One region of the Bacillus sp. GbtcB14 genome, then DNA from elsewhere that is predicted to be linked to it. Evidence: riboswitches for the same ligand, from Rfam matches in the RefSeq annotation. Region 1 holds a riboswitch; each other region holds the start of a gene.
What was found. Region 1 has a riboswitch for S-adenosylmethionine ahead of mtnW (2,3-diketo-5-methylthiopentyl-1-phosphate enolase). Riboswitches for the same ligand answer to the same signal wherever they lie in the genome.

Region 2: linked by a shared signal. The riboswitch ahead of KVT31_RS21590 (methionine ABC transporter ATP-binding protein) and the one ahead of mtnW (2,3-diketo-5-methylthiopentyl-1-phosphate enolase) in region 1 are both predicted to bind S-adenosylmethionine.
Region 3: linked by a shared signal. The riboswitch ahead of KVT31_RS17030 (hypothetical protein) and the one ahead of mtnW (2,3-diketo-5-methylthiopentyl-1-phosphate enolase) in region 1 are both predicted to bind S-adenosylmethionine.

What each region holds. Positions count from the first base shown of each region.
Region 1 covers NZ_JAGXJT010000001.1:594,016-604,644, reverse strand. The annotation lists gene KVT31_RS03295 (carbon-nitrogen family hydrolase) at 1-504, opposite strand, end outside; gene KVT31_RS03290 (pyridoxal phosphate-dependent aminotransferase) at 604-1,794, shown strand; SAM riboswitch class I at 1,847-1,952, shown strand; gene mtnW (2,3-diketo-5-methylthiopentyl-1-phosphate enolase) at 2,017-3,261, shown strand; gene KVT31_RS03280 (2-hydroxy-3-keto-5-methylthiopentenyl-1-phosphate phosphatase) at 3,258-3,917, shown strand; gene KVT31_RS03275 (methylthioribulose 1-phosphate dehydratase) at 3,914-4,552, shown strand; gene KVT31_RS03270 (1,2-dihydroxy-3-keto-5-methylthiopentene dioxygenase) at 4,530-5,042, shown strand; gene KVT31_RS03265 (hypothetical protein) at 5,349-5,624, shown strand; gene KVT31_RS03260 (DUF3909 family protein) at 5,676-6,008, opposite strand; gene KVT31_RS03255 (NAD(P)-dependent oxidoreductase) at 6,014-6,892, opposite strand; gene KVT31_RS03250 (serine hydrolase) at 6,897-8,033, opposite strand; gene KVT31_RS03245 (GGDEF domain-containing protein) at 8,124-9,416, opposite strand; gene KVT31_RS03240 (nitroreductase family protein) at 9,748-10,365, shown strand.
Region 2 covers NZ_JAGXJT010000008.1:20,208-30,836, forward strand. The annotation lists gene ligA (NAD-dependent DNA ligase LigA) at 1-680, shown strand, start outside; gene KVT31_RS21565 (CamS family sex pheromone protein) at 697-1,890, shown strand; gene KVT31_RS21570 (TSUP family transporter) at 1,990-2,760, shown strand; gene pruA (L-glutamate gamma-semialdehyde dehydrogenase) at 2,914-4,461, shown strand; gene KVT31_RS21580 (hypothetical protein) at 4,665-4,814, shown strand; gene KVT31_RS21585 (cysteine hydrolase family protein) at 5,047-5,610, opposite strand; SAM riboswitch class I at 5,852-5,957, shown strand; gene KVT31_RS21590 (methionine ABC transporter ATP-binding protein) at 6,081-7,100, shown strand; gene KVT31_RS21595 (methionine ABC transporter permease) at 7,090-7,755, shown strand; gene KVT31_RS21600 (MetQ/NlpA family ABC transporter substrate-binding protein) at 7,777-8,631, shown strand; gene KVT31_RS21605 (DUF3926 domain-containing protein) at 8,804-8,995, opposite strand; gene KVT31_RS21610 (ArsA family ATPase) at 8,988-10,169, opposite strand; gene KVT31_RS21615 (MarR family winged helix-turn-helix transcriptional regulator) at 10,245-10,629, opposite strand, start outside.
Region 3 covers NZ_JAGXJT010000005.1:277,719-288,347, reverse strand. The annotation lists gene KVT31_RS17055 (helix-turn-helix domain-containing protein) at 12-440, opposite strand; gene KVT31_RS17050 (short-chain fatty acid transporter) at 693-2,039, shown strand; gene KVT31_RS17045 (group-specific protein) at 2,080-2,433, opposite strand; partial or broken gene KVT31_RS17040 (NAD(P)H-dependent oxidoreductase) at 2,444-2,611, opposite strand; gene KVT31_RS17035 (SWIM zinc finger family protein) at 2,635-3,024, opposite strand; gene KVT31_RS17030 (hypothetical protein) at 3,278-3,595, opposite strand; SAM riboswitch class I at 3,636-3,734, opposite strand; gene KVT31_RS17025 (hypothetical protein) at 3,857-4,048, shown strand; gene KVT31_RS17020 (ECF transporter S component) at 4,218-4,919, opposite strand; gene KVT31_RS17015 (ABC transporter ATP-binding protein) at 4,892-6,553, opposite strand; gene KVT31_RS17010 (energy-coupling factor transporter transmembrane component T) at 6,526-7,404, opposite strand; gene KVT31_RS17005 (DUF4430 domain-containing protein) at 7,427-8,254, opposite strand; gene KVT31_RS17000 (DUF4430 domain-containing protein) at 8,311-10,077, opposite strand; gene rraA (ribonuclease E activity regulator RraA) at 10,416-10,629, opposite strand, start outside.

The sequences.
Region 1 (10,629 bases):
TGCTACAACAAATAATACTTTTGCCCCTTTAGCAGTATGGACACGCATCCACTCTGGAAAACGAATATCATAACAAATTGTTCCAGCACATTCAACATCATCTAGCTTAAATTCGCCCGTACTATTACCAGCTATTAAATATTTATGTTCATCCATAAGCTGAAATAAATGTACTTTACTATATTCGTTGACTAGCTGTCCTTCATTATTTACAACATACATCGTATTTGTAACGCCTTGCTCCATTTGCTTCGCTATAGAACCACCGACAATATGTACACCATATTGTTTCGACCACTCTTTCAGCTTTTCTTTCGTTTCTAATCCATCCCTATCTGCAATTTCAGAAAGCCTAGTTAAATCATATCCTGTTGTCCACAGTTCTGGTAAGACAATAACATCGGGTCTTTCTTTCATTGCTTCACTTATTTTATTTTTAGCATTCTCAATATTTTTTTCTACATCTCCAAAGACAATATCCATTTGAATACATGCGACTTTCATTTTGTCAGCCCCATTCTTAATTTTTTTCTTTACAAAATACTGGAAAGATTATATCATTTGTCACTAGAATTGTAACAACTTTCAAAAGAGGTGGAAAGTATGAAATTATTTCAACCTTCTGAGATAGTAACATCATTGCCAACACAATTTTTTGCTTCACTTGTTGCAAAAGTTAACAAAGTCGTTGCAGCAGGTCACGATGTTATTAATCTAGGACAAGGTAATCCAGATCAACCAACACCACAGCATATCGTAAAAGCTTTACAAGACGCTGCTGAAAAGGCCATTCATCATAAATACCCGCCATTTCGTGGACATGAAAGTTTAAAAGAAGCTGTGGCAACATTCTATAAACGTGAATACGGCGTCGAATTAAATCCAAAAACAGAAGTTGCTATTTTGTTTGGCGGAAAGGCTGGATTAGTAGAATTACCAATTTGTTTTACAAACCCTGGTGATACCATTCTCGTTCCAGATCCAGGATATCCAGATTATTTATCGGGAGTTGCTTTAGCAAAAGCACAATTTGAAACAATGCCGCTACTTGCAGAAAATAATTTTTTACCGGATTATACGAAAATTGATGACACTATCGCTGAGCGGGCAAAGTTAATGTTTTTAAATTACCCAAACAATCCTACTGGTGCTACTGCATCAAAAGATTTCTTTGATGAAACTATTCATTTTGCTAATGAACATAATATATTAGTCGTTCATGATTTCGCTTACGGTGCGATTGGATTCGATGGTCAAAAACCTGTTAGTTTCTTGCAAGCAGACGGCGCTAAAGATACAGGTATTGAAATTTACACTTTATCGAAAACTTTCAATATGGCTGGATGGCGTATTGCTTTTGCTGTGGGAAATGCAAGTGTCATTGAAACAATTAACTTATTACAAGATCATATGTATGTTAGTATTTTTGGTGCAGTTCAAAATGCTGCCCGTGAAGCACTATTAAGTTCACAGTCTTGCGTCGTAGACCTTGTAAATAGTTACGAATCTCGCAGAAACGCTCTTATTTCAGCCTGTCACTCAATTGGCTGGGATGTAGACATTCCAACAGGATCATTCTTTGCATGGCTTCCTGTACCAGAAGGTTATACATCTGAGCAATTTTCTGATATTTTACTAGAAAAAGCACATGTTGCAGTTGCCCCTGGTGTTGGATTTGGTGAACATGGCGAAGGGTATGTCCGCGTTGGCCTCTTACATACAGAAGATAGATTGCAAGAAGCCATTAATCGAATTGATAAATTAAATTTTTTCAAAAAGTCATTGACAACATGAAAAATATCTGACAAAATTCAGTTATCTTAAAAATTTAAACATTTCTAAATACTTCTTATCAAGAGCAGGTGGAGGGACGAGCCCGACGAAACCCGGCAACCGATCTACAATTGTAGACACGGTGCTAATTCTCGCAGCATTATGCTGACAGATAAGGAGCTGGTTGTAAAAAAACCTCTCCTTAGCTGAGAGGTTTTTTTATTTAACTAGGAGGTTTTAACAATGAGCGGAATTATAGCGACATATTTAATCCATGATGATTCACATAACTTAGAAAAAAAAGCTGAGCAAATTGCACTCGGTTTAACAATTGGATCTTGGACTCATTTGCCACACTTATTGCAAGAACAATTAAAACAGCATAAAGGCAACGTCATTCATGTTGAGGAATTAGCTGAACAAGAACATACCAATTCGTATTTACGAAAAAAAGTAAAACGCGGGATTATTAAAATTGAATATCCGTTATTAAACTTCAGTCCAGACTTACCAGCAATTTTAACAACTACATTCGGAAAGCTATCTCTTGATGGCGAAGTGAAATTAATCGACTTAACTTTTTCAGACGAGTTAAAAAAGCATTTTCCTGGTCCAAAGTTCGGGATAGATGGTATTCGAAACCTACTACAAGTGCATGAGCGTCCTCTTTTAATGAGTATTTTTAAAGGAATGATTGGACGAAATATTGGGTATTTAAAAACGCAATTACGCGATCAAGCAATTGGTGGTGTAGATATAGTAAAAGATGATGAAATATTATTTGAGAATACATTAACACCACTTACGAAACGCATTGTATCTGGAAAAGAAGTTTTACAATCCGTATATGAAACATACGGACATAAAACGTTATATGCCGTAAATTTAACAGGTCGAACTTTCGATTTAAAAGAAAATGCGAAACGCGCAGTGCAAGCCGGGGCTGATATTCTATTATTTAACGTATTTGCTTACGGACTAGATGTACTACAATCACTGGCAGAAGATAATGAAATCACAGTTCCTATTATGGCACACCCTGCTGTAAGTGGTGCTTACTCAGCATCCAAGTTATATGGAGTTTCCTCTCCATTATTACTCGGAAAACTATTACGTTATGCTGGCGCTGACTTTTCATTATTCCCATCTCCATATGGAAGTGTTGCACTAGAAAAAGAGGACGCTCTTGCTATCTCGAAATATTTAACTGAAGACGATCCATTTTTCAAGAAGAGTTTTTCTGTTCCGTCTGCTGGTATTCACCCTGGTTTCGTTCCCTTTATTTTACGAGATTTCGGTAAAGAGGTTGTTATTAATGCTGGCGGCGGGATACATGGACATCCGAGCGGGGCGCAAGGCGGCGGTAAAGCTTTCCGTACTGCAATTGATGCTACTTTGCAAAATACACCACTTCATGAAGTAGATGACATAAATTTGCACAGTGCACTACAAATATGGGGAAATCCCTCTCATGGGGTGAAATTATGAGTATTCAAGTATTTTGTGATTTCGATGGCACGATTACAAATAATGATAACATTATGTCCATTATGGAAAAATTTGCACCACCAGAAGCCGAAGAAGTAAAGAACAGAATTTTATCACAAGAGCTGTCTATTCAAGAAGGTGTTTCTCAATTATTTCAATTAATACCTACTAGTCTACACGATGATATGATTCAATTTTTAATAAAAACTGCTGAAATACGTAATGGTTTTCATGAATTTATACAATTTGTAAATGAAAATAACATTTCTTTTTACGTTATATCAGGCGGAATGGATTTCTTCGTCTATCCACTCTTACAAGGAATCATTTCAAAAGAGCAAATTTACTGTAATGAAACAGACTTTTCAAGTGAATTCATTACCGTTAAGTGGCCTCATCCTTGTGATCATCATTGTCAAAATCATTGCGGATTATGCAAATCATCTTTAATCCGTAAATTAAGTGATACGAATGACTTCCATATTGTGATTGGAGATTCAATTACTGATTTACAAGCTGCGAAACAAGCAGATAAAGTATTTGCCCGCGACTTCCTTATTACAAAGTGTGAAGAGAATTATATTGCTTATACACCGTTTGAAACATTTCACGATGTTCAAACCCAATTAAAACGTTTGTTGGAGGTGAAATCATGAAACAACTTTTTCGTCAATGGTATGACTTAAGCGAGGTAAAAAAAGAATTAACAACACGAAATTGGTTTCCAGCAACGAGTGGTAATATTTCTATAAAGGTTAGTCATGAGCCACTTACTTTTCTTATTACAGCAAGTGGTAAAGATAAAACAAAAACTACTCCAGATGATTTTCTATTAGTAGATTATCTAGGGGTTCCCGTATTAGAGACTGAATTACGTCCTTCAGCAGAAACAATATTGCATACACATATTTATAACAATACGAATGCCGGGTGCGTACTTCATGTTCATACAACTGATAATAATGTCATCACAAATTTATATAGTGATGCAGTCACCCTTCAAAATCAAGAAATTATTAAAGCTCTCGATATTTGGGAAGAAGGTGCAACAATTCACATTCCTATTATCGAAAACCATGCCCATATCCCAACGCTCGGAGAAAACTTCCGAAAGCATATACAAGGAGATTCTGGAGCAGTATTAATTCGTAACCACGGTATTACCGTATGGGGCCGAGATAGCTTTGATGCAAAGAAAAGATTAGAAGCTTATGAGTTTTTATTCCAATTTCATATAAAACTATTATCAATTCAAGGAGGCGTTTCTAATGGCGCAAATTCGTATTCATGAAGTAAATACTCGCATAGAAAATGAAGTAGAAGTATCTAAATTTCTACAAGAGGAAGGCGTTTTATATGAGAAATGGAACATCTCTAAACTTCCTACTTATTTAAATGAAAATTATTCGTTAACAGATGAAAACAAGGCTGAAATATTAGCTGTGTTTTCAAAAGAAATCGCTGATGTTTCAGCGCGCCGAGGTTATAAAGCACATGATGTAATTTCACTTTCAAATAGCACACCTAACCTTGACGAATTATTAATTAATTTCCAAAAAGAACACCATCATACCGATGATGAAGTTCGCTTTATTGTTAGTGGACATGGCATATTTGCCATTGAAGGAAAAGATGGCAAATTCTTTGACGTTGAACTTGAGCCAGGCGATCTCATATCTGTTCCAGAAAATGCAAGACATTATTTTACCTTACAAGATGATCGTCAAGTTGTCGCTATTCGTATTTTTGTTACAACTGAAGGCTGGGTTCCAATTTATTGAGGTAGTTAGTTGAATAAAAGGAATTGGATCCCCTTTTCCAACCTTTTATTCACTCTACATATATACATCCTCCTATGGAACAGGCTTATTTCAAAAAATGAAATAAGCCTGATTTTTTATTTTCTCAAACATATGAGTCCTTCTATTCCAAAACAATCTCCCCTTCTATTTTTCCAATGAATTTTTTAACACTTTTTGAACATTTATTGAACTTTTTTTGAATTTTTTCTGAAAATTCTGTTTTGTATATGATATACTACAATTAAATAAGAAGGAAAAGAATATCGCAAACAGAGGGGGATAATCATGAGTTTACTTATCGCACTTATACTAGGGGTTACGTGTGGAGCACTTCCTGTTATTCTAGGAGCTATTATGGAAGAGTTGGAAGTTGGTGTTTTAGGTTTTGTCGCATCTTGTGTAAGCGCTTTATTTTTCGGCTTATTCGGTGCTATTCCTGTTTCCATTCTGTGTGCATTTTATATAGTACGCCATGCTCGTGCAAAACAATTTGGTCCTAATCACATCGCGCAAGTTATTCCATTCCCAATCGAACGATGCCGCCGGGCTTCTAGCTTATAATTATAAAAATTTAATATACCTAAATAAATAAAAGTCCTCAAATGAGGACTTTTATTTATTTTCTTCTAGAAATTGAAACAATTCTTGTAAATGTAGGGCATCTTCACTATAGCTAACAGATACGTGACATATACCATCAATCTCTGCTTGCATATATAGATCAACTCCATCTCGATCATACTTCAATGCCAAATAAAACTCCATTTCTTCTAGCATTTTTTTTGAAGTTCGAATAACGTAATGCCCCTTTTCATCTCTTCCATATTCGAATTTCGGCTCAAAATCATATTTTTGTTTAAAAGCTTCTTTTTGTTTTTCATTAATTTGTATACAAGTTGCTCGTTGTACAGTATCAATCATCTCATCAAATTTTTGAAGCTCCATCTCATTTACCCCCTTATGTATTTTTTGTATAACACTTGTGTTCCGCTATTCTCTTCCCCATCTTTTATTAACTCTTCATACAATTCCTTCGCCAAACTTAAACCTGGTACTGGTAATTGCAATTTTTCAGCCTCATCTAAAGCAATCTTCATATCTTTCATAAAATGCTTTACATAAAACCCTGGTTCAAAATCTCCCTTTAACATTCGAGGAGCTAAATTACTCAATGACCAGCTACCTGCTGCTCCCGTTGAAATACTCTCTAATACTTTATCTGGATTCAGTCCAGCCTTTTTCGCGTAAGCAACAGCTTCACATACTCCAATCATGTTGGATGCAATTGCAATTTGATTGCACATTTTCGTATGCTGTCCACTCCCAGCTGGTCCTTGTAACTGAATATTTGTTCCTAGTTTTTCAAACAACGGTAAACATCTATCATATATGTCTTTCTCTCCACCGACCATAATTGCAAGTCTTGCTTCTTTCGCACCAACATCTCCTCCAGATACAGGGGCATCTAACGTAAATACATTCTTTCTTTTACCAACTTCATTTATACGTTTTGCCAATGTGGGTGTAGATGTCGTAAAATCAATGGCTATCGTGCCTTCATTTGCATTCTCTATAATGCCTTCACTTCCAAAGTACACTTCTTCAACATCATGTGGATATCCAACCATAGTCATTACAACATCTACTTGCTTTACTAACTCTTTCGGTGTATCACACCAATTTGCACCATCTTGCACTAAAGAGTCTGTCTTCGCTTTTGTTCTATTATATACATATACTTTATAGCCGTCTTGCATTAAATGACGCACCATACTTTTTCCCATTACACCAATACCGATGAAACCTATTGATACATTTTTACGTTCCATTTTCTCATCCCCTTTGTTCTAATAAATCACTTACCATCTTTCGAAACTCATTATTAAAATCATCATCTATACTATTTTTCACATTTGAAAATAAAATAACAAAAGTGCCTTTTTCTTTATTAAAATTATTGAATGTGTTCCAACCAGATAGTACACCATGATTATGAAAATAATCCGGATATATATAAAAACTAAATGCATATTTTCGTTCTGTTGAAGGTGAAAACATCGCTTGTATACTTTGTTCAGAAAGAAGTTTCCCATTTATAATCGCTTCGTCTAATTTCTTCATATCGCCAACTGTCGTATACATCTCACCGCATCCGTATAACCACTCCATTAACAATTTTTGTGCAGGTTCAAGTACATTCTCTTTCTTTACATATCCTTTAGTAAAATGCTGATCTCCCTGAGCCATATTTCCCATACCAGATTCATGCATTTCTGCTTTAGTAAATATATTTTCTTTTATGTAATCTCCTAAAGTTTTTTTTGATATGCTTTCTATAATATAGGCAAGCACCATATAATTATAATCTGTATATCTCCAACCTGCTCCTGGTGGAAATTCTAATTTTTGACTTCCAATCCAATTTACTAAATTTATACGAGAAGCAGCATTCACTTTCCCTTTTCCGCTTTCTGGTAAACCTGATGTATGTGTTAACAAATGATATAAGGTGATATTTTTATCTACCGGAAAAGAGGGAATATATTTATTTACATTGTCTTGAATATTTAGCTTCCCTTGTTCCTGTAGCTGTAAAATAGATGTGGCCACGACTGTTTTCGTAATAGAACCGATACGATATTTTGTTTGAGGCGTATTTTCTATCTTATATTGAACATCAGCATATCCATATCCTTTATTCAATATAACATGCTCTTTATCTGTTACTAAAACTGTTCCATTAAATTGCTTTCCTATTAAATATTGATCTAACTTTTGAGATATACTAGCATAATCAATTTGTTGTTCTTCTTTTTCTTCTATATTCTCTTGTACTTCTGATTCAATAGTAGGATTCACCTTAGTTGTTAATACAGTGCTTTCCTTTATATTGGGATTATAGAGAAAATAGTATACTCCACCACAAACTACAGCAGACAGCGAAGCCATCATCATTATTTTTTTTATCATGTTGCTCCTCCATAATTCCTTCGTTCAAAATCCCCCTCATATTCTATTATCAAACAATAAAAAAAAATCGCAACAATTTGTTGCGAAAAATCACTTTTTTTCTTTTCTATATACACACACTTGATTTTTCCCATTTTTTTTCGCTTCATATAATGCAATATCCGCTCGTTGCATTAATTCTTCTCTTGTAATACCTTGTTCATATAACGCAACTCCAAAACTCGCTGTTAATTTCGAAATTCCTGAAAATTGCTTTGTCTCAATGAAAAACCGTAATGATTCTGCAACTTGAAATGCTTCTTTTTCTACTGTATTCGTTACTAATATAATAAATTCTTCTCCTCCCCACCTTGCAAATACATGTTGCTGCTCCACTTTAGATTTCATAAGCTCTGCAAGCTGAATTAATGCTAAGTCACCAAAATCGTGGCCATACGTGTCATTTACTGTTTTAAAATTATCTATATCAAATAAAATAAGCGCTATTTTTTCATCGTTACGCATTGCATTATCCCATTCAGCCTCTAGTATTTGTTGGAACTTCAAACGATTATAAATCTCTGTTAACGAATCTATCATAGCAAGCCTTTCTTGTTCTTGATAGATTTCATCTAATTCTGTAATCTCTGTACACTTCACAATAAATCTTGATAAATCTTCTGGCAATGGTGTCGCACGCAATAAAAAAGTTGACACTTCCCCTTCATAATTAGACATCTTAATTCTTCTATCATATGATAATGTATCATCTAGCCATGTTATATCATGAGTTGTTGAGTAGTATCCATTTACTCTAATAAAATGTTCAGCAAATACTAAATGTTGCTCACGATAGGCAAACAAATTTTCATATCCGAAAAACTCTAAAAAATTTGTATTACAATCAACAATCTCATCGTCTTCTACTATAAATAATAAGTCATTTTGAAAATCAAACATCGTTTGAAGTAGTTCTTGTTGCAAACTTACTTGCCGCACTAAAGAAAGTTGATACAAACTTTTATTCACTTCCTCTAACACCATTTGCGGAGTCACAGGGGCTATCACAATATTACGTATCCCTAACGTAAGCACCTCTGTAAACTCGCTTGTTATCTGTTGATCCCAAATGACAATAAAAGTACTCTGTGGATTATACATATTCTTTATATATTTTATTTGAGAAAAATCTGTTACATACATAATTACAATATGTGGTTTAGTCCTCTGATACAATACTTCTCCTTCTTCAAAACTATTTGCTATAAACATACATTTTGGATGAATACTTTCTATCGTTTGTTGATGTGTGCACCCATTTTCTATATAAAGGACATTTAACTGAAGATCTTGTAATACATTTTGGAAAACCGTATTCTCTAATAAAAAATGTAGTATGTTCATCACTAGTCTTCACTCACTTCATATATCTTGTTCTACTGAATCCCTCACAAACATTTTATAAAAGACTGTACTCTAAACACTTGAATGCGTGAGGAATTCATGTTAACAAGCTAATTGAGAATGTTATCTTCGCTGTTTCACTCTATAAATTCCTTTTTTAGTGTATGATTATCAGAATTGTATCGTTTGTATGAATGCCCTAGCTTCCTCTTTAAAACTTGACAATTAAAATAAAGATATTATATTCTTAAATTCGATAACTTACAAAATGTAAGTAGAATATATTACATGTGTTTTTTCATAATTTGATATGTAACTTGGAGGATATATAATGACAAACGACAACTTTTTTAATGTTCTATACGAACGCACTTCTACACGTGCATTCAATCCAGAAAAAGAAATTTCATCTTCAGAGTTACACGAGATTTTAAAGGGAGCTGCTCAAGCACCTTCTGCTTGGAACTTGCAGCATTGGAAATTCCTTGTATTCCAAGGTGAAGATGTACAGAAACGATTACATCCAATTGCTTATAACCAACAACAAATTCTTGATGCATCTGCTGTAGTCGCTATTTTAGGTGATTTAGAAGCTTATAAAAACGTTGAACCAGTTTACGGTCCAATTGTAGAACAAGGATTTATGAAAGAAGAAGCAAAAGAGCGCTTAGCTAAAAATATTGAGTCTGCATATGCTCGTGAGCAATTCCCAAGAGATGCAGCCTTTTCAAATGCATCTTTAGCAGCAATGCAACTTATGCTTGCAGCTAAAGCAACTGGCTGGGATACTTGTGCTATTGGTGGTTTCAACCCACAAGCACTTACAGAAGAATTCAATGTTTCATCTCGCTACGTACCAATTATGCTTATTACAATTGGTGAATCGACTTTAAAAGGCCACCCTGCACCACGAATGAGCGTAGAGCAAGTAAGTGAATGGGCAAAATAAGAAAGTGAACCTTTAATCAATATTAGGGGCTTACTGCGTTAATACGGGACAAAAAAGAAACGAAGGCAATTTCATTGCCTTCGTTTCTTTTTTATCCTGTCACACATCCGTAATATTACAACGTATTATTCGACATCTATACATAAAAAAATAGTAAATTTTATGCTATTTCCATAAACACAAATGGCGTTTCATGTCGAAATTTGTTAAAACACCGAAATATAACCGTGTATTTTTGTTACAATTATGATACAATGATAACAA
Region 2 (10,629 bases), on a different contig from region 1:
CAATGAATATTGATGGACTTGGAGAACGTGTGATTACACAACTCTTTGATGCTGATTATATTCGTACATTTGCTGATTTATATTCATTGACGAAAGAGCAATTATTGCAGCTAGAACGATTTGGTGAAAAATCAGCAACGAATTTAGTACAAGCAATTGAGAATTCTAAAGACAACTCATTAGAGAGATTATTATTTGGTCTTGGTATTCGCCATGTCGGAGCGAAAGCAGCACGTACATTTGCAGAGCATTTCGAAACGATGGATGCACTTGTGAAAGCGACGGAAGAAGAACTAAAAGCAATTAACGAGATTGGTGAAAAAATGGCTCAATCTGTCGTGACATATTTTGATAATGAAGACGTATTAGAGCTATTACAACAATTTAAAGAGTATGGCGTGAACATGGCATACAAAGGGATAAAAATTGCTGATTTACAAAACGTTGAGTCGTACTTCGCAGGAAAAACTATCGTTTTAACAGGGAAATTAGAAGTTATGGGACGTAGTGAAGCGAAGAAGAAGATTGAGGCATTAGGTGGAAAAGTAACAGGAAGTGTTAGTAAAAGTACGGATTTAGTTGTTGCAGGTGAAGCGGCAGGTTCGAAATTAGCGCAAGCGGAGAAGCATAATGTTGAGGTTTGGAATGAAGAGAGGTTCTTACAAGAGCTAAATAAGTAAGAGGTGCAAACTTACCATGAAAAAAATAGCATTAGCGGTATTAAGCCTTGGCCTACTTATAAGTGGGTGTAGTGCAGGTACCGATAAAGAGGAAAAAGTGGTTGAGAAATCGGAGAAAGCAAAAAATCAAGCAATCGTCCCAAAGTACTCTATTTCGGATGAATATTATAAGGCGACTATTCCATTTGAAGCAGGAGCTGCACGTGGGTTAGTTGTACAAGGAGTAAGTAATCGTCTTGATATAGATGAATTTGAAACAGGATTAATGCGTATTGCGAAAGAGTCCTTTAGTACGAAAGATCATTTCTTTAAAGGTGGAAGTGCTCTAGATGCTCAAAATTTGCAGATGCTTGTTAAAAGAAAGCGTACAGATGCTGAACAGAAGGAATTAGAGGATAAATTAAAAAAAGATGCAGTTAAATTTCCAAATATCGGGTTAAACCCAGCGTTAGGTGGAGGAACTGAATCATTAGAGGAAAAAAATAAAAAAAATCCAATATATATTTCAAATATTTTAGAGCATGATTATTATGTGAAAAAAGGCGAAAAAGATGAACTTCAAGGCATTGTAGTTGGTTTAGCGATGAATTCGGTTCATTATTACGAGGAAGAGCATGGTTATCCACGTGAGGCTAAAATCGAGCAAGAGAAAATGTTAGCTGAAGGGAAAAAGATGGCGCAAGAAGTTTTGAAAGTTATGCATCAAAAACAGCCTGACACAAAAACTGTCCCGATAACATTTGCAATTTATCGTCAGGCTCCAAAGGCTTCACTCGTGCCAGGTAACTTTGTTTCTTATGCGAATGTTGAAAAAGGCAGTGAAACGGTTGAGGATTGGAAACAAATTAATGAGAAATATTATTTGTTCCCATCTGAACAAGCGAAAACGGATAATAAACGTGAAGATCTGGCGAGAGTATCAAACTTTAAAGCGAAACTAAGCGATTATTTCCAAGGCGACTATACAGCTGTTATCGGTACTGGTATGTATAGAGACGATGAATTAAGAGAAATAAAGCTTGATATTCCTGTCCAATTTAATGGGAAAGCAGAAATAATTGGCTTTACACAATATGTAGCCGGACTTATTACGGAATACTTCCCGAATTATATGAAGGTGCAAGTAACGGTTAAATCTGTAGAACGCCCTGAAGCGATTATTATACGTGAAGCGAAGCAAGATGAACCATTTGTGAAAATTTTAGATTAAATAGAAAGGCCGTTCCTTTATGGAACGGCTTTTCTTCTCGAAGAATTTTGTTATAATTTAAAATGTTATAAACAATGGGGGTAAGGGGTAATAAAGCACATGGACGAATTAAGTTTTCAAGTCATTATTTTATTAATTGCATTCGGCTTTTTAGCAGCTTTTATTGATTCAGTTGTTGGCGGTGGAGGATTAATTTCGCTTCCTGCACTTATGTTTGTTGGTTTACCACCAGCTTCGGCAATTGCAACAAATAAATTAGCGGCAACGATGGGGACGTTTACGAGTGCAATTTATTTTATTCGATCAGGAAAGGTTGATTTTAAAATTGTAGGAAAGTTAATCCCGTTAACTATTATAGGGGCGGTCGCAGGCGCTTTAGTAGTAAAGTTTATTCCGCCGGATATTTTACGGCCGTTAGTGCTTGTAATGTTGGTGTTTATTGCCATTTATATTATTGCAAAAAAGGATTGGGGAAGTGCATCTACCTATAAGAAGATGACGAAAAGAAAAACATTAATATTTTTCTTTGTTATTTTAATGATAGGGTTTTACGATGGATTTTTTGGACCAGGGACAGGATCCTTTTTAATTTTTGCATTTTTATTAATTGGTTTGGATTTTATTCAAGCGGCAGCATCTGGAAAACTTTTGAACTTTGTTAGTAATATTGTATCTTTAATTACTTTTTTATTTTTAGACGTAATTCATTTTGAATACGGTATTATTATGGGATTGTCGATGATTTTTGGCGCTTATTTTGGATCGAAGTTTGCAGTCCAAAAAGGTGTTGGATATGTAAGGACTTTATTTTTGTTAGTAACTATTTTATTGATTGGAAAAAACATTTTGGAATATACTCATATTTTGTAGAGTTATACGTATGTATAACTCTATTTTTTTATTATATTTTAAAAATTAATTAATTTTTAAAATATAAGTCTAGGAATATTTGAATAAATCTAAATTATCGTGTAGAATAATGTTGTAAAATGTAAACGTTTTTCTAAGGGGAGGCTAAAAAGAATGGTAGTAGCATACAAACATGAGCCATTTACAGATTTTTCAGTGGAGGCTAACAAATTAGCGTTTGAAGAAGGTTTAAAGAAAGTAGAATCTTATCTTGGACAAGACTATCCATTAATTATTGGGGGAGAAAAAATCACTACAGAAGACAAAATTGTTTCTGTAAACCCTGCAAATAAAGAGGAACTTGTTGGTCGCGTTTCAAAAGCAAGCCGTGAGTTAGCTGAAAAAGCAATGCAAGTAGCGGATGAAACATTCCAAACTTGGAGAAAATCAAAGCCAGAAATGCGTGCAGACATTTTATTCCGCGCTGCAGCAATCGTTCGTCGCAGAAAGCATGAATTCTCTGCTATTCTTGTAAAAGAAGCAGGTAAACCATGGAATGAGGCAGATGCTGATACAGCAGAAGCAATCGATTTTATGGAATATTATGGTCGTCAAATGTTGAAATTAAAAGACGGTATTCCAGTAGAAAGCCGTCCAATTGAATATAATCGTTTCTCTTACATTCCATTAGGAGTAGGTGTTATCATTTCTCCTTGGAACTTCCCATTCGCAATTATGGCAGGTATGACAACAGCTGCTTTAGTTTCTGGTAACACAGTATTACTAAAACCAGCTAGTACAACTCCTGTAGTAGCAGCGAAATTCATGGAAGTATTAGAAGAAGCTGGCTTACCAGCTGGCGTAGTAAACTTCGTTCCAGGTAATGGTTCTGAAGTTGGTGACTACTTAGTAGATCACCCTCGTACACGTTTCGTGAGCTTCACTGGATCTCGTGATGTAGGTATCCGTATTTATGAGCGTGCAGCGAAAGTAAACCCAGGCCAAATTTGGTTAAAACGCGTTATCGCTGAAATGGGTGGTAAAGATACAATCGTTGTTGATAAAGAAGCAGATCTTGAATTAGCAGCTAAGTCTATCGTTGCATCAGCATTTGGATTCTCAGGACAAAAATGTTCTGCATGTTCTCGTGCAGTAATCCATGAAGATGTATACGATCACGTATTAAATCGTGCTGTTGAATTAACGAAAGAATTAACAGTTGCTAACCCAGCTGTATTAGGTACAAACATGGGTCCTGTTAATGACCAAGCTGCATTCGATAAAGTAATGAGCTATGTTGCAATTGGTAAAGAAGAAGGTAGAATCTTAGCGGGTGGCGAAGGAGACGATTCTAAAGGCTGGTTCATCCAACCAACAATCGTTGCTGACGTTGCAGAAGATGCTCGCTTAATGAAAGAAGAAATCTTCGGACCAGTAGTAGCATTCTGTAAAGCAAAAGACTTTGACCATGCACTTGCAATTGCAAACAATACAGAATACGGTTTAACAGGTGCTGTTGTTACTAATAACCGTGACCATATTGAAAAAGCACGTGAAGAATTCCACGTTGGTAACTTATACTTCAACCGTGGATGTACGGGTGCAATCGTAGGTTACCAACCATTCGGTGGCTTTAACATGTCTGGTACAGACTCTAAAGCTGGTGGCCCTGACTACTTAGCACTTCACATGCAAGCAAAAACTACTTCTGAAACTTTATAAGAAATAGTAGAAGAGATCTTCGCAGTCTGCGAAGATCTCTTTTTTTTTTTTTTTTTTTTTTTTTTTGAAAAATTTTCTATATGTGGATTAAGATAGATATCAGTAGAAAAACTAATAAAGTAATAAGGTTTACTTCAGTAAATAAGATATATTATATTTGTTGGATAGATTCTCTTTAAAGATAAGAAAAGTAGGTGAACAAAGTGGGAAAATATCAATTGGATTACAAGAGTCAGGTAGCTGTGGCAAAGTTTCATGAAAAACAGACGCCTGCCAAATTTGATAAAAAGCAGCAAATTGAAAATTTGCGTGCGGAGTATTTGAAAAAGAAGCAAAAACAAACAGATAAATAATATGTTACGTTTTTGATAGGAGAAACTAGTTCTAAGTACCATATATTACTATTTGGTACTTAGAACTAGCTAAACCCTATTAATATCGGGATAAACATGTAAATAGAAACAAAACAACGAGAAAAATTGATTTATTAGTCATATTTTTTAGTATTCATTTTAAGAATTTCCTGTATAATACAATTTGAAAGAAAATCTATGGTTTGACAAGAAACACTCTTTTCGGTTTTGCTCACTGAAGGGAGTGTTTTTTTATAGCTAAAAACTCCTCTGTACTCATTACATTTGCATATACGCCATTTAAACTAGCTAAAATTGTGTTATGAATATAAACGGCTGGTATCGTAGCATTCTTAAAAGAAAGATCTTTTGTCGCACAAGCATCATGTATAACGGTACATGGAAAGCCGAAATCAAAAGCGGCCCTTACGGTAGCATCAATACACATGTGAGTCATCATCCCGCATATGACGACGTGCTCAATATCTAAACGTTGTAAGTGTTCTAGAAGAACGGTTTCGCGGAAACTATTTGGATAATGTTTGAGTATAACGGTTTCTTCTCTAAGTGGGCGTACGCTTTCATGAATATGTACACCTTCTGTATTGGGTAGGAAAAAAGTAGCATCATCTTTAATTGCTACATGTTGGATATGAAAAATAGGTTCGTTTTTCGTTCTAAAGAATTGTAGTAGCTGACTAGCATATTCGCTTGCTTCTACTGGATTGCGCAATTCCATCTTTCCATTCGGAAAATAATCATTTTGAATATCAACGAGTAAAAGAGCTGTTTTCATATATTTATCTTCCTCCGATTTCATATTCAAATAATGGTATTCAATTAGTAGAGAAGATTATCCTTTTTAAAAATATGCAGGAGGAGAATTTTACATAACTTTAAAGGTTACTATTTTATTATGAAATTCCATCTAAAAATTTTAATAAAGAAATAATTTATATTTTTCTAAAAAATGTATTGACTCTTATTATTCTGAGTTCTATAATGAAAATTAATTAAACGACAATTAAATCGATACATTCTTATCCAGAGAGGTGGAGGGACTGGCCCTACGATACCTCAGCAACGGGTTTTTTAATACCGTGCTAACTCCAGCAAGCCTATGAAAGGCTTGGAAGATGAGAAGATGTGAACGAGTACATATAAGTGCTCTCCTTCTTATCTTTATGGTTGATAAGAAGGGGAGCACTTTTTATTTTACCTCGAAAGCTCTACTTCAAGTTTTTACAGCATATAGGAGGGGAAAAAATGATTTCTTTTAACAATGTAAGTAAAGTATATGAATCAGGTGGGCAATCTGTTCATGCGGTGGAAGATGTAACATTATCAGTTGAGAAGGGCGAGATATTCGGCATTATCGGTTTTAGTGGCGCTGGAAAGAGTACGTTATTACGCCTAGTAAATATGTTAGAGAGGCCAACGGCGGGAACGATTTCAATAGATGATAAAGATATTACATTACTATCGACGAAAGAATTACGGAAGCTAAGACAAAGAATCGGGATGATTTTTCAAAGTTTTAATTTATTCAATTCAAGAACCGTGTTTGGGAATATTGCTTATCCATTAAAATTAGCGAAAGTACCAAAGAATGAGATAAAAGAAAGAGTAAATGAACTGCTAAAGTTTGTAGGATTAGAAGATAAAGCAAACTATTATCCAGAGCAACTATCAGGCGGACAAAAGCAGCGTGTTGGTATTGCAAGAGCACTTGCAACATCACCAGACATTCTTATATGTGATGAGGCAACATCAGCTTTAGATCCAGAAACAACGACAGAAATTTTGAACTTATTAAAGAAAGTAAATCGAGAATACAATGTAACAATTCTTCTTATTACACATGAAATGCATGTTGTGAAAGAAATTTGTCACCGTGTAGCTGTAATGGAGAAGGGGAGAGTTATTGAAGAAGGAAAACTGTTTGACGTTTTCACACAACCGAAAACAAAGACGACTCAAAACTTTGTACGTTCTATTATTAATGATCATTTACCGGAAAGTGTTCTAGGTAAAATTCAAAATGGTGGACAGATTTATCGCTTAACATTTACTGGTGAAGAGACAGGGCAGCCAGTACTATCATATATTGCGAAAAATTATAACGTCGATGTAAACGTACTGTATGGAAATATTATTGAACTCCAAAATGTGCTATTTGGAAATCTTCTTGTAGAATTGCAAGGTGAGCAGAAGGAAATTCAAAAAGCATTACAACATCTAAGACTGCAAGTGCAGCTGAAGGAGGTAGAAGCTCATGCGAGTTGATTGGAGTATATTTTGGCCTCGCATAGTAGATGCGACGGGGGATACCCTCTTAATGGTAATCGTAACCCTTATATTTGCTACAATTCTTGGTATACCTCTAGGTTTACTGTTATATGTAACAAGGAAAGGGAACTTTTTAGAAAATAAATGGGTCTTTTCTATTCTTAATATCATTATTAATACAATTCGTCCGGTTCCATTCATCATCTTCTTAGTAGCTTTAAGTCCACTAACAAGAAGTGTTATCGGAACGACGATTGGAACAGCAGCAGCAATCTTTCCAATGACGTTAGTTGCATCAATCGGTATTGCTAGAATGGTTGAAACAAATCTTGTTTCAGTTCCAAAGGGAGTCATTGAAGCAGCGCAAGCAATGGGTGCTTCACCATTTAGAATTGTTTTTGAAATTCTTGTGCCAGAAGCGTTAGCGCCATTGATTTTAGGTGTTACGTTTATGACAGTTGGTCTAATTGAATTTTCAGCAGTTGCTGGGCTTGTCGGTGGCGGTGGTCTTGGTGACTTAGCAATGACATATGGTTATCAACGTTTTGATACATCAGTTATGTTCGTAACGGTCGTTTTACTTATTATTCTCGTACAGGTAGCTCAAAACTTAGGAAACTACTTTGCGAAAGTCTTTTTACGCAGATCATAAAAAGGAAGAGGGGAAAAGAAAATGAAGAAAATTTTAGCATTTGCATTATCAGCAATTGTAGGGGTTTCAGCATTAAGCGGCTGCTCAAGTGGAGACACGGGGGCAGGAGCGAAAGAAAAAGTAGTTCGCGTCGGTGTAACTGGAACGGATGGAGACGCTTGGGAAATTTTAAAGAAAAAAGCTGAAAAAGAAGGAATTAAAATTAAACTGGTTGAGTTCTCTGATTACACAACGCCAAATAAAGCGTTAGCTGATGGAGATATTGAACTAAACTCATTCCAGCACGTTGCTTTCTTAGAGCAATTTAAAAAAGAGCATAAGTTAGATATTACAGCTGTTGGTACAACGCAAATTGCACCAATGGGCTTATACTCTGAAAAATATAAGAAGGCAAATGAAATTCCAGATGGTTCAGAAATTGCGATTCCCAATGATCCAACGAACCAAGCTCGTGCATTAAAACTTCTTGATGCAGCTGGATTATTAAAGCTTAAGAAAGACTTTGGCTTATTCGGAGATCCAAGCGGCATTGCTGAAAATCCGAAGAAATTAAAAATCACACCGGTTATCGCACAGCAAACACCTCGTGTATTAAAAGACGTTGCAGCTTCAGTTATTAATAACGGTGTTGCTGGTCAAGCTGGATTAGATCCAGCGAAGGATCCAATTTTCTTAGAAGATCCAAAGAATGAAAATGCGAAGCCATATATTAATATTTTCGCAGCTCGTACGAAAGATAAAGATGATCCAACACTGAAAAAAGTAATTGAACTCTATCATTCAAAAGAAGTAACAGATGCAATTAAGAAAGAAACAAATGATGGTTCCATTTCAGTAGATCTTTCACTTGAGGAGCTTGAAAAAATCGTAAAATAATTATCGGGTTTAACGATTAACAGTAGGAACCCCTCCGCTGTTAGTTCGTTCAACATATAATCTACTTAACAAACAAAACCCTAATTCTGTACCTTCCAATTCTGTATAACGTAGAATCCATGTTTGTTAAGTAGAGTAATGGACCAGGAGTTTTCCTGGTCTTTTTTTGTAGTTATTCAATTATAATACTTTTTAAAGTATCTTCATGATGCTCTTGTTCTTTCGGATAAGCAGCTAGTTCCTCTTGTAAAATATTTAATATTTGTTTAGCTGATTGCTGGATTGGATTAGGTAGCTCTTCTAATATATGCATCCCGACTTTTATTTTTGTACGAATTACCCTGCGTAGTAATTCCTCATGCATGTACTACACCTCCAAACCGAATATTTAGTACATCTTCTTCAAATTTTGCTCCTTGAATAGAAAGGTGTGTTAATGTTTTTGGTAACGTGATGTTCCGTTTAACAGAACCCGCTCGAATAATAAGTTCATCACCTTTTTGATTTAAGGAAAGTTCACTTTTGTTTGAGAAGGGAATGGACAGAACGAAAATATACTCATCGCCATCCTTTTTTACATATTGAGTGCGCCCATTAAATTTCACTTCTGTAGGGGAATGGTCAGTTTTAAATAAAGAATCTCCTACACGTTCTAACATAGTTAGACCGACAACTTCTTGTTCAAACATTGGAGCTTCGTAAATAGGAAGGGGGTGAAAACTATCTTGAATTAATGTTTTATATTTCTTTTGCGTATCTTTCCATGCTTGAAAATAAGGATCGGTGACAGTGTTAGGGATGACGCGATTAATCATAACGGCATCTACGTTATAATCGTACAAATTTAAATACGTAAAGCTGCGCTGAGCTTCTTTAATGACCATTTTTTCAGGATTTACAACGATGCGGATACTTGTTACGTCTCGGTTTGATAAAATATCTCTCATTTCTCCGAGCTGTTCAAGTGTATTTGTTAATTCGTCCATAATATCGTCGGTTGGAAGAGGGACACCAAGGAGTGGTTGAGCTACAGGACGAACGACTTTTAAAACTTTTCTTTTAATAGGAAATAATTTTTCCATCCACCAGCCGAGCATGTCTGGAAAACTTAGCATTGCTAATGTTTCTCCTGTTGGAGCGCAATCAATGATGATAACATCATATGTGTTTTGTTTATAATAATCGAGTACGCGCAGTAAGCTAATTAAATCTTCCATACCAGGAAACATCGTTAATTCTTCTGTTGTAATATCATCAGCTGCTTTGGAAGTGAATAGCAAGGTAATATACTTCTGTAACTTTCCCCAGCCTTTTTCCATTTCATAAATTGTATTAATTTCTTGTGCCCATAAATTTTCACGGATTTCTAATGGCTCAGAAGATAGCTTTATACCAAATGAATCTCCTAAACTATGAGCAGGATCTGTACTCATTACTAAAGTTTTTAATCCTTGTTTTGCGCTTTGAAGTGCTGTTGCTGCTGAAATGCTAGTTTTCCCTACGCCGCCTTTACCTGTATACAAAATAATTCTCATCATTCTATCCCCTTTGTTTCGAGTATCGAATATTACGAGTTCCAAAATAAAATATTGAATAAAAACCCGGTTAGGGTTTTATTCAATCGGAATGTTTTTCATTTTAGGTGTAGAAACCTTTTCTTCTGTTTTTTGCTGTGACGTAGCGATGTGATTCATGATTTTTTGGAAGATTTGTAGTAAGAATGCTTTTTCTTCTTCTGATAATGCTTCTGTCACTAGGTTAAAGTAATGGGCTGCATTTTGTTTTACTTCGTGGACGAGCATTACGCCGTTTTCTGTTAAACAAATTAATACAATGCGCCGGTCGTTTTCATCACGGTACCTTTCAATATATCCCTTTTTTACAAGGCGATTTACAACGCCTGTCGTTGTACTCATCGGTATATCAAGAAGGTCAGCAATTTTTGTCATTGTAATATCTGTATTTCGCTCCATCCAAAGTAAACAAAATACTTCTGTT
Region 3 (10,629 bases), on a different contig from region 1:
CATTTTAAAATTTAATTAAAAAATTTTTTCTTATTATTTTTGATGTAGTGTACGACTATTACAAAGTAAATAATAGCTATGAGATTAATTATGCTTAATGTTAGACCTGATAAATTGGACCAAGGCAGTACAAAAAGCCAAAATACTACTAAAATTGAACTCACTACATATAACCATTTGAATTGATCTGTCATTTTTAATTCCCCCATTTTTCCTTCTTTAATGATTTTGTCTTTCAAGAAAGCATCTCCTTTAATTAATTCGTCAATGCTAATATTGAATAAATCACTTAATGCAATAAGTGTTTCAATATTTGGATAACCTTTTTCAAGCTCCCATTTAGAAATTGATTGTCTACTAATGTTTAATTTAAGAGCTAGTTCTTCTTGTGATAAGTTATGCTTTAAACGTTCTTCTTTTAGCTTTTTATAGAACTCCATAATTTCAACTCCTATAACTTTGTTTTTACTATAGATTATAAAAATCCGTAAGAATCGAGAAGTAGCATGATGTAACCTAAGAGTAGCAATGTTTGAAACAGATGGTTGCACTATACTTCAACACACAATGAAATAACGGTTTAATAAATAAAAACAACTGGTATAAATATCTGAATTTTCTATATATTAAAGGATATTATTCAAACAACCCCGAATAATTGTAATAAATATACATAAGGAGGTTGATCTATTTTGTTTCGTTCTTTTACAAATGGTTGCGTCACCTTAGTGCAACGTTTCTTGCCAGAGCCGTTTATTTTATCATGTTTATTAACTGTTTTTGTTATTTTCTTCGGCATGTTTGCAACGCACCAAACACCTGTGGAAATGATTAATCACTGGGGTAATGGCATTTGGGGGCTTCTCGCCTTTTCTATGCAAATGGCACTTGTACTCGTGACAGGATCTGCTTTAGCAAATGCTCCCCTCATAAAAAAAGGATTAACGAAAGCGGCAAAACTACCGAAAACGAATGGACAAGGTATTATTGCCATTTCAATCGTAAGTTTACTAGGGGCATACATAAACTGGGGATTTGGTATTGTTGTATCTGTTTTATATGCAAAAGAAGTGGCAAGGCAGCTTGAAGGATTAGATTATAGACTAGCCATTGCCTCTTCTTACTCTGGATTTCTCATTTGGCATGCGGGACTTTCTGCTTCTATTCCTCTTACGTTAGCAACTGGCGGTGAAACATTAATTAAAACGACAGCAGGAAGTATTAAAGAAGCGATTCCAATAACAGAAACGCTATTCTCACCATACGCACTTGTACCAGTTATTATTTTTCTCGTTACGATGCCTCTCATTAACCGGGCCATGCATCCAGATGAAAAACATACGATAACGGTAGATCCTAGCGTGTTCCATGAAGAAGCCGCCGCTCAGGAAGTAGGAAACAATACATTCGCTGAAAAAATGGAAAATAGCATCATTATTACACTTTGTGTTGGATTGTTGGGTCTCATTTATATTTTCAATTACTTTTATACGAAAGGCTTTAACCTTACGCTAGACATCGTTATTTTTATGTTATTAATTGCTGGACTTATTTTTCACCGCACTCCGATTCAATACATTCGTGCCTTTTCAGACTCTACGAAAAGTGCTTCTGGCATTTTACTTCAATTTCCGTTTTATGCTGGAATTATGGGAATGATGATTGGAGCAAATAGTGAAGGACTTTCACTTGGAGGAGCTATTTCGAATTTCTTTATTAGCATTTCAAACGAAACAACTTTCCCACTCTTTACTTTTTTAAGCGCTGGCATCGTTAATATTTTCGTTCCATCCGGTGGCGGTCAATGGGCTGTGCAAGCACCAATTATGATTCCAGCTGGCGCTGAACTTGGCGTACCCGCTGCAAAAACAGCAATGGCAATTGCGTGGGGTGATGCTTGGACAAATTTGATTCAACCTTTTTGGGCATTACCGGCATTAGCGATAGCTGGTTTAGGTGCCCGTGATATTATGGGATTTTGCGTTGTTAACTTACTATATGCAGGATTTATCATAAGTCTATGTTTCCTATTTATTTAAATGAAAAGCTAGTTTTATACTAGCTTTTTTACATAATGAATCACTTATTTCCCACGCAATTTATAATCCTCTTCCACTCTATCTCCGTAAGATGTAATGCCTCAAATGCAAAAAAATCTTCACATACTTTTTCAATTAGATGTGGATTTTCTCTCAAGAAATTCCACTGTAACGCTTTAGGAAGAAAATACATTTCATATTCTTTACTTCCCCGTACAACCTCATCAACTTCTCTTTCACAAATCCCTCTTATTAAATAATTATTTCTTAATTGCATTTGAATTTGTTCAAACGTTTCGCTACATTTATTCAATTGAAGTAAACATGTAATATACGTTCGCAAAAGTTCATTATCATACCCACAACAGTTTACACTACGTTCCATTTCATTCATAATGTACGGGTCTTTTCTTCTCTTCATTAAAAACAAGGACTGGATCAAATTGTTCTTTATATAAATCAAGTACCGTAACCGAATGATTTGTTTCTTGTAATCCTTTTTGCACATGCTTTAAAATCGCTGCGTTATAACTTGGAGGACTAGGATGAGCGTATACAATTCGTATATTCACTGCACAACAACTCCCTCTATATGTTAAAGTTTCCCCTTCTTTAACATCTTCTCTACAATTTGCACGTTTTTCGAACTTTGTAATAAACGATTTAATAATGTAAGTAACTCTTCCTTTTCTAAATCTTTCAGTTTCTCTTTAAGCGTACTTTCACCAGCACCTTGAATATCATAAACAACTGCCGCCATATGCTTGCAATAATTCTCATATGGACACTCGCAGCTACTTTCTGTAAAATTTTCAAGATCAATAATCACTTCATAGTTTCCTGCATTTCCAGTAACGAAAGCAAATATTTTCTTTTCTTGTATTTCAACATCTTCTACATGTCCTTCTTCATAATATTCATACCCTTTATCCATAATGTACTTAGGAATCCATTTCGTTATATCATTTAGTAAGTAAGCGTACATAACAACACCTCTTCCTTTAATTCCCTTTTGACTTCCAAAACCCTGCATGTTATTCTAATAACTGTCAAATAGCAAGTCTATATGACAAAACGACTGACACCTATTCGGCGGAGGTGTCTCTTTTCATTTGCAGCCGATATGAAGTGCCTCTTTCAGGCACATTCAATCTTTGACACTACACACTCAACACCATTCCCTTGTATCAGGCTGCTTAAGCAGTCTTTTACTCTACATACTTCAAAAAAAAGAGAGCTTAGCTCCCTTTTCCCGCCTTATAAAATACCCCTTTTTCAGTATAGAGATATTCATCAGCTAATGTAATTTTCCCATCCAGTTTCAGTTCATCTAATAGTCTTGATAAATAAAATTGATGTAACATCTTTTTCGTGAATTTTCCTTCATGATGCGAAACGATATGTTCTTGAATATCTAACAATGATATTGGCTTATCTTGCTCTATCATATATTCATAAACTGTACTACGCAGTTTTACGTATTTTTCGAGTGTCACAGTACTTCGCAACCCCTTTCTTCTTAAGATAAATTTTCGTAATCGGTTTTTTTGCAACAAAAAAACCTCTCCGATAAGAAGAAGTTACGTTTATATCTTCGTCTTATCTCCCAGAACAAATATGTTCTGCTGGAATTAGCACCTGCATCGCGGTTGCTGGGTTTCATCGGGCCAGTCCCTCCACCTCTCTGGATAAGAAAATATTCACTTAATTCCTACTATACGTAATTTCGTTTTAATTGTCAAATAAATATAACAAATTATATTTTGTTCCTTACTGTTCATACTATACATATATGAATATGCAAGGAGGATTATGAAATGCACGAAAATGCTCGCGGATATGTCCAAAATTCTTTTCAATCATTACAAGAAGCAAAACATTGTTTAGAAGAAGCACTACAGACTGTTGAAAAAGATTTTAATCGCGCTCGTATTGAACAATCCCTTTATGCGATCGAACAAGCTATTCAACGCTGTGATTACACCGTTCACATTTTAGAACAAGATTGAAAAAACTTCCCATCAATTTGGTGGGAAGTTTTTTCAAATGGCATACTTCATTATTATTGCCGTTATAATTAAAAAATATACAGAAAAATGCTCCTTACAATATGTAAGAAGCATGAAAGAGGCAAACGAATATGTAAGTCGCGACCCTACCTTATATGAATATGCTTTTCTATGCCATGTTATGCTTATCTAATATACCATATTTCCTTTTAAATCTTGTAAGAATCGTAATCCAAGAAGTACTAAATAGTAGTAAGAACACAACATTCGAAATCGCATGGCTCAAATCGAAGTAAAAACTTGCGATATAGTATGAAATAACTGTTTCCCACGTTGCTTCCTGTATAAAACCGAGAAGCCCCCAGAAGTTCATAATCCAGCCAAATAAAAATCCAACAAATAATCCATATAGTAGTCTTCCCCATAACTTTTTCATTAAAAATGTATTGCGTAATAATCCAGCTATGAAACCAATCATCCCCCATGAAAACATTTGCCACGGCGTCCACGGACCTTGTCCTAAAAAAATGTTAGATACGATAGCCGCTGTTGCACCGATCATAAAACCAGTTTCACTCCCAAACACGATTGCAGAAACGATAATAACGAAAGAGGTCGGTTGTACACTCGGTAAAATCGAAAATGGTACGCGGCTCACTGCTGCGATTGCTGCTAACACAGCGACGAGAACAATTTCACGTGAAACAAACGCCTTTCTTTCAAAGCGGATATAGAATGGTAACATAATAACTACTAATAAAAACAAGCTACTTAACATGTAATACCCGTCCATGATAAATGTAGTAAAGAACAATGTGGCTATTATAACTGCAAAAATACATATTATGAATGCAACATATCGTTTGGACACGCTTCGTACACATCCTCCCACGTTAATGCATATGGCAATTCTTTTCGAATGAATCGATTGATAGATGTTGTATAAAAGAAGTTTCCACTAAAAAATTCTTTCGGTGCATCATTCATAATAACTGCTCCGTCAAATAACATCATACATTGATCCACATATTTCGCCGCAAATTCAATATCATGCGTTGCCATTACAATTGTTGTACCTTCCTTTTGCAACTTCCTAAATAGCTCTCCTACTCTTTCTTTCTTCCATGGATCTAATCCCTTTGTCGGTTCATCAAGTAACAATAACGTCGGCTTTGACAATAACGTTGTACATAATGCGAGTAATTGTTGCTCTCCCCCGCTACAATCATGCGGATGGCGTTCTTTAAGCGAATACAACCAAAACTGTTTTAGCATATTTTCTGCAATTTCTTTTCCTTGTTCTCCGTATAATTCACGTGCACGTTCATACACTTCTTCCCACACTGTATCAAATGTAAAATGATAATACGGATGTTGCGATACATACCCGATACTTTTAAATCGTTCTTTCGAATCAATTTTATGTATCACTTTCCCATTCCACTTTACTTTCCCTCTTCTCGCTTTTTGTAATCCCGCTAAAATCGTTAACAGTGTAGACTTCCCTGTACCGTTTTTTCCAACGAGCGCTACCCATTTTCCTTTTTCAATCGATACGGTCAAGTCTCGTAAAATAAGTGGACTATTTTTTTCATATTGAAACGAAATATGCTCTGCACTTAAAATAACTTCGTGCTTTTCACTTTTTGCTATTGGCTCATTCACATATGATATCTCTGAAAAGTTATTCAGTTTCATTTGTGCTTCTCGCACTGTAAATGGAATATCTTCTACATTCCACTCTAAAAACAATCTTGGAATTTGCGGAATAAATGGACGGAAATTTTCTACTTCCCACATGTTCGCTATAACTGTTTTTGGACTACCATCATAAACGATTCGGCCGTTATTCATACAAATGACGCGTGTTGCAAGTGGTATCACTTCATCTAAACGATGTTCACTTAAAACGATCGTTATTCCAAGTTCTTCATTAATACGCTTTAACAATCCTAAAAACTCTTTCGCAGCAATCGGATCTAACTGTGCTGTCGGTTCATCTAATAATAATAATTTCGGCTGCATAACTAATACTGCAGCTAAATTGACAAGTTGTTTTTGCCCACCAGATAATGTATGTACAGATTGGTGCAATAAATCTTGAAATCCTAAGAAACTAATAAGCTCGGCTATTCTCTTTTGAATAATATGAGATGGTAACCCGATATTTTCTAAAGAAAATGCTAATTCTTGAATTACTGTATCCATTACGAGCTGATTTTCTGGATTTTGAAATACCATACCAATTTCTTGCGCAGATAATAAATCCGGTACATTTTCTAATAAAGTACCATCATAATATGTATCTCCAGTACGCGTACCGATTGGAAGTAACTCCTTTTTAAAATGTTTTAATAAAGTCGTCTTCCCAGAGCCTGATCCTCCAGCAAGTGCAATAAACTCTCCTTTTTGAATAGAAAGAGAAATATGCTGTAACGCGTATTCGTTTTCATCAGCATATACAAATGACAAATTGTTTATTTCTGCATGCGCCACCATATCCATTCCCTTCCTTCCATTATAATTGGTAAACTAATAAACATCGTAAATACGACAAACATCATCCCGTCGTATTGCTGAAATAGAATAGATTCGACTTTCGGATAAATGATTAACTTCCCTCCGCCATACGTACTACATATAATAGCAATTATAAGTAGAATGCTTAAATAACTGAGCGTATACCAATCTCGCCTTTCCATTCTATACCGAATATACGTCGTACGCTTCGTTACACCAAATCCACGAGCTTGCATAGAATCTGCCGTTTGCAGTGCATCTTCTAATGAACAAATTAATAATACTTGCAGCAATTGCATACCATTTTTCACGCGTTCAATAATGGAACCTGCACCTACTTGTACACCTTTTGTCTTTTGGACGAGTGTTATTTTCTGTAATCGTCTAATAAACAAAGGAACAAACCTCACTGTAATCATCGTTAACAATGCTACTTTCGGTGAAATTCTAGAAAACAAATATAAAAATTTATGACTTGAAATAATATCATTATACGAAGCAAACGTAAACATAATCGCAACTAGTAATAACCCCATTACTAATCCAAACATAATCGCCTCAAGCTTAATCCGGCTATCACCTAACCAAAATAACGTAGTTCGGCCTCTATGCGTTAATAACGAATTAAATAAAATGACCATAAAAAAGAAAACGATTGTGCTCGGTAACATCTTTCTAATCTTTTCGCTATTCCCTTGCATCACATTGATTATAACGATTAATAGAATTGCTCCAATTAAAAAAAGAGGATGAAGACACATCATACATAGTATCATCACCCCGATATAATAGAAAAAATTCACAAAAGGATGTAAAGAAGCAAAACTTATTTTCATAGTCCTTTACCGAATGCCTTTCTTATTTTAATACATACACCCACTCGATTGTATCTCCTGGTTTAACTGTTACTACACCTGCACTATGGTTTGGAAACGCACCGTTCACACGATATTTCCATCCACTAGTAGCTGTAATATCTTTTTCATATAAATCATTAATCCCTTTTACATAAATATCGCCTTTAGATCCATTCGCATCCACATCTAATCCTGTACGCTGCAATACTTTATAAACTGTATCGCCTTCTTGTACATCAACCTTTTTCGCACCTAATAAGTATCCTTTATCACCTTTTACTGAGATAGTGACTTGTTTTGCTTTAGGTTCTGGTGGTACTGGTGGTACTGGTGGTACTGGCTTTGGTGGTGGTACCGGTGTTGGCGGAGTTGGTACACTATTGTTCTCTTCTGGATTTTTCTTTTGCTCCTGCTTCGGTGTTTCTTTCGGCTGATTCACAACCTTCGCTTCTTCTTTTACTTCCTGCGCTTTCGGTTGTTGCTTTTCTTCTTGTGCTTTTTGTTGTTCTTGTTGCTTAGTAGCAGGCTGTTCCTGAAGTTTTTCTTCCTTCTTTACTTCCGGTTGTGCCTGAGGTTTTTCTTCTTTCGGCTTCTCTTCTACTTTTTGTTCTTGTTTCTCTTTCTGCTCATCTTGCTTATTTTGCTCTTGTTCAGCTTGTTTTTCCTCCGGTTTTTCTTCCGGCTTCGCTTCATCTTTTTTCTCTTCTTGTTTTGCTACCTCTTCTTGCTTTGGTTCTACTTTCTTCTCAGGCTTTACAGCTGCCTCTTCACATCCGGCAAGTAGCCCAAGTGAAAGCATTAAAGAAATAAACCACTTCATCTTACTCATGTTGTCTCTCACCTTTCATAAGAAAATTAGGAGCAAATGATTGCTCCTAATTTTTGTTAAGCTGCTTTACGTCTCCATAATACATATGCAGAAGCAATACATAATACACCCATACCTACTTCTGTAGCTGCACTATGAGAAGATGCTCCTGTTTTTGGTAACATGCTACCGTTTCCAGATTTTTTATTTTTAACCGGTTCATTATCGACAACAACTTTTAGAGTGTCATCTTTCGTTTCTTGTTGTACTTGTTTTTGTTCTTGTGGTTGTTCAGTAACTTCTTTTTCTACTACAACATTTTCTGAATCCACATTTGGTTTCTTATCGATTTCAGGAACAGATACATTTGACCAGTCATAAATCGATTTTCCAGGCTCTTTAAACTGAAGTAAAGCTAATAACGCTTGCTCTGTTGCCATTCCGCTACCGTTTTGATCACTTGGTAACCATTTGAATTCACCATTTGGAAGTTGATATGACAATAGATTTTGCACTGCCTTATGTAGACGATTTTGATCTACATCTTTCACAAGTGATAATCCAATAATTGCTTGCGCAGCACTATTAGAATTTTCTTGTCCATCAGCAGAGAAACCACCATTTTCTAGTTGTTCATTATATAAGTATGCAACAGCCTTTTGTACAGCTGGTTTCACATCTTCTCGGTCTTGATAAGGAGCTAACGCTGATAAAACCATTCCTGTTACATCAACGCTACTAGCACTATCTTTACTGCTTGTACTATCGTAAGTCCAGCCGCCATCTGTATGCTGTGCGTTTAAAAGGGCATCTACTAAAGCAACTCGATTCCATTTTGAATTCACTGGAACTTCATATTTCTTCGTATCAAATGCAAGTAAGGCAAATGTATAACCTGTAACAGAATTCACTTTATCTGATTCGTACAATTTTTGAACTAAATTATGTTCACCTACCTTTGTAGGGTCTGCATGCATTGCATTCATCATAATAATCGTTCTAGCTAAATCTGTCGCTGAAAAACGATTAACACGCTTTTCTACTTTTTCAGTTACTGACTTAACATAATTTAATGTCGCTTCAATTGGTATATTCTTTCCAGAACGAGAAAGACCTAATGCTACCCAATCACTTTCAATTCCATCTTGTAACATCTTTTCAGATGTCTTAGAGATTGCTTCATTTACTTGTGCTGCTGGAACTTGAATGTTCTCTTGCTTTGGTTGTTCTGGCTTTTCTTGTTTTGGATCATCCGTCTTTGGTTCTTCTGGCTTTTCTTGTTTTGGATCATCCGTCTTTGGTTCTTCTGGTTTTTCTTGTTTTGAATCATCCGTTTTTGGTTCTTCTGGTTTTTCTTGTTTTGGATCATCTGTCTTTGGTTCTTCTACAGTTTTACAAGTACCAAATTTATCTAATGTTTGCTGTAATGTTTCCTGGCTCATATTGCCCCAGTCTGCAACAAAACGGAAGACAACAACATCTCCAGACTCTAATTTATAACTATCTGCTCCAACTTCTGCAGATTTATCATTTACATCATACAGCCAGCCGCTTGTGTCCCCAGCCATTAAGCCGTCAATGCCTTTAACATACGTTCCAAACGACATCGTCTCTGCTGTTACTTTGTCCCCCATGACTTTTTGCAGCAAACTTAAAGCTGTTTCCCCATCTGTAATCTGCTCTTCTTTCGGACACAACATAATGCCCTTTTGTGATTCACCAACAATTGCAAGTTTTGCTGTATTTCCTTCAGCAAACGTAATATGTACTGTATTCGCAAAAGAAACAAATACAAGTGTAACTGCCATTAACGACGTAAGCAGCCATTTTTTTAACATTGCCATCCCAAAATTTCCTCCCTTACTACTATTTACACAAAAAAAGGCCCTTCAAGGGCGTGCAATTGACACTCTTTTTTTGTAAGTGTCGAACAAACTGTGCAACACCTCCGACCCGCATCATTCGCGGCTATATTTGTATAGGAAAAATAATTTTGTTCATGAACGTATCATTGTGATAACATTCACTTTTCTAGGCACAACTTACTTCCATTTCAGTTATCGTAAAACGATAAACCTATACATTCTGTTAATTATAAATTTCTGTATTATTTTACTATTGACAAAGAATTTTGTCCATGCTTTATCGGATTTATTTTCTAAGAATAGTAACTTATTAACTCTTAACTATGTAAACTCTTTTTACTAATAATGACGCCATCTTCATCCACATAAACATATTCATCTGGTTTCCATTCTACTTGTCCAAATTGCAATGAAATATTCCGTTCCCCTTTTCCTTCTTTTACACTTCTATTTGGCATCGTCCCTAGTGCTAAAATACCAATATTAATATTCTTTAGTTCACTCGAATCACGAACATAACCATTTACAATA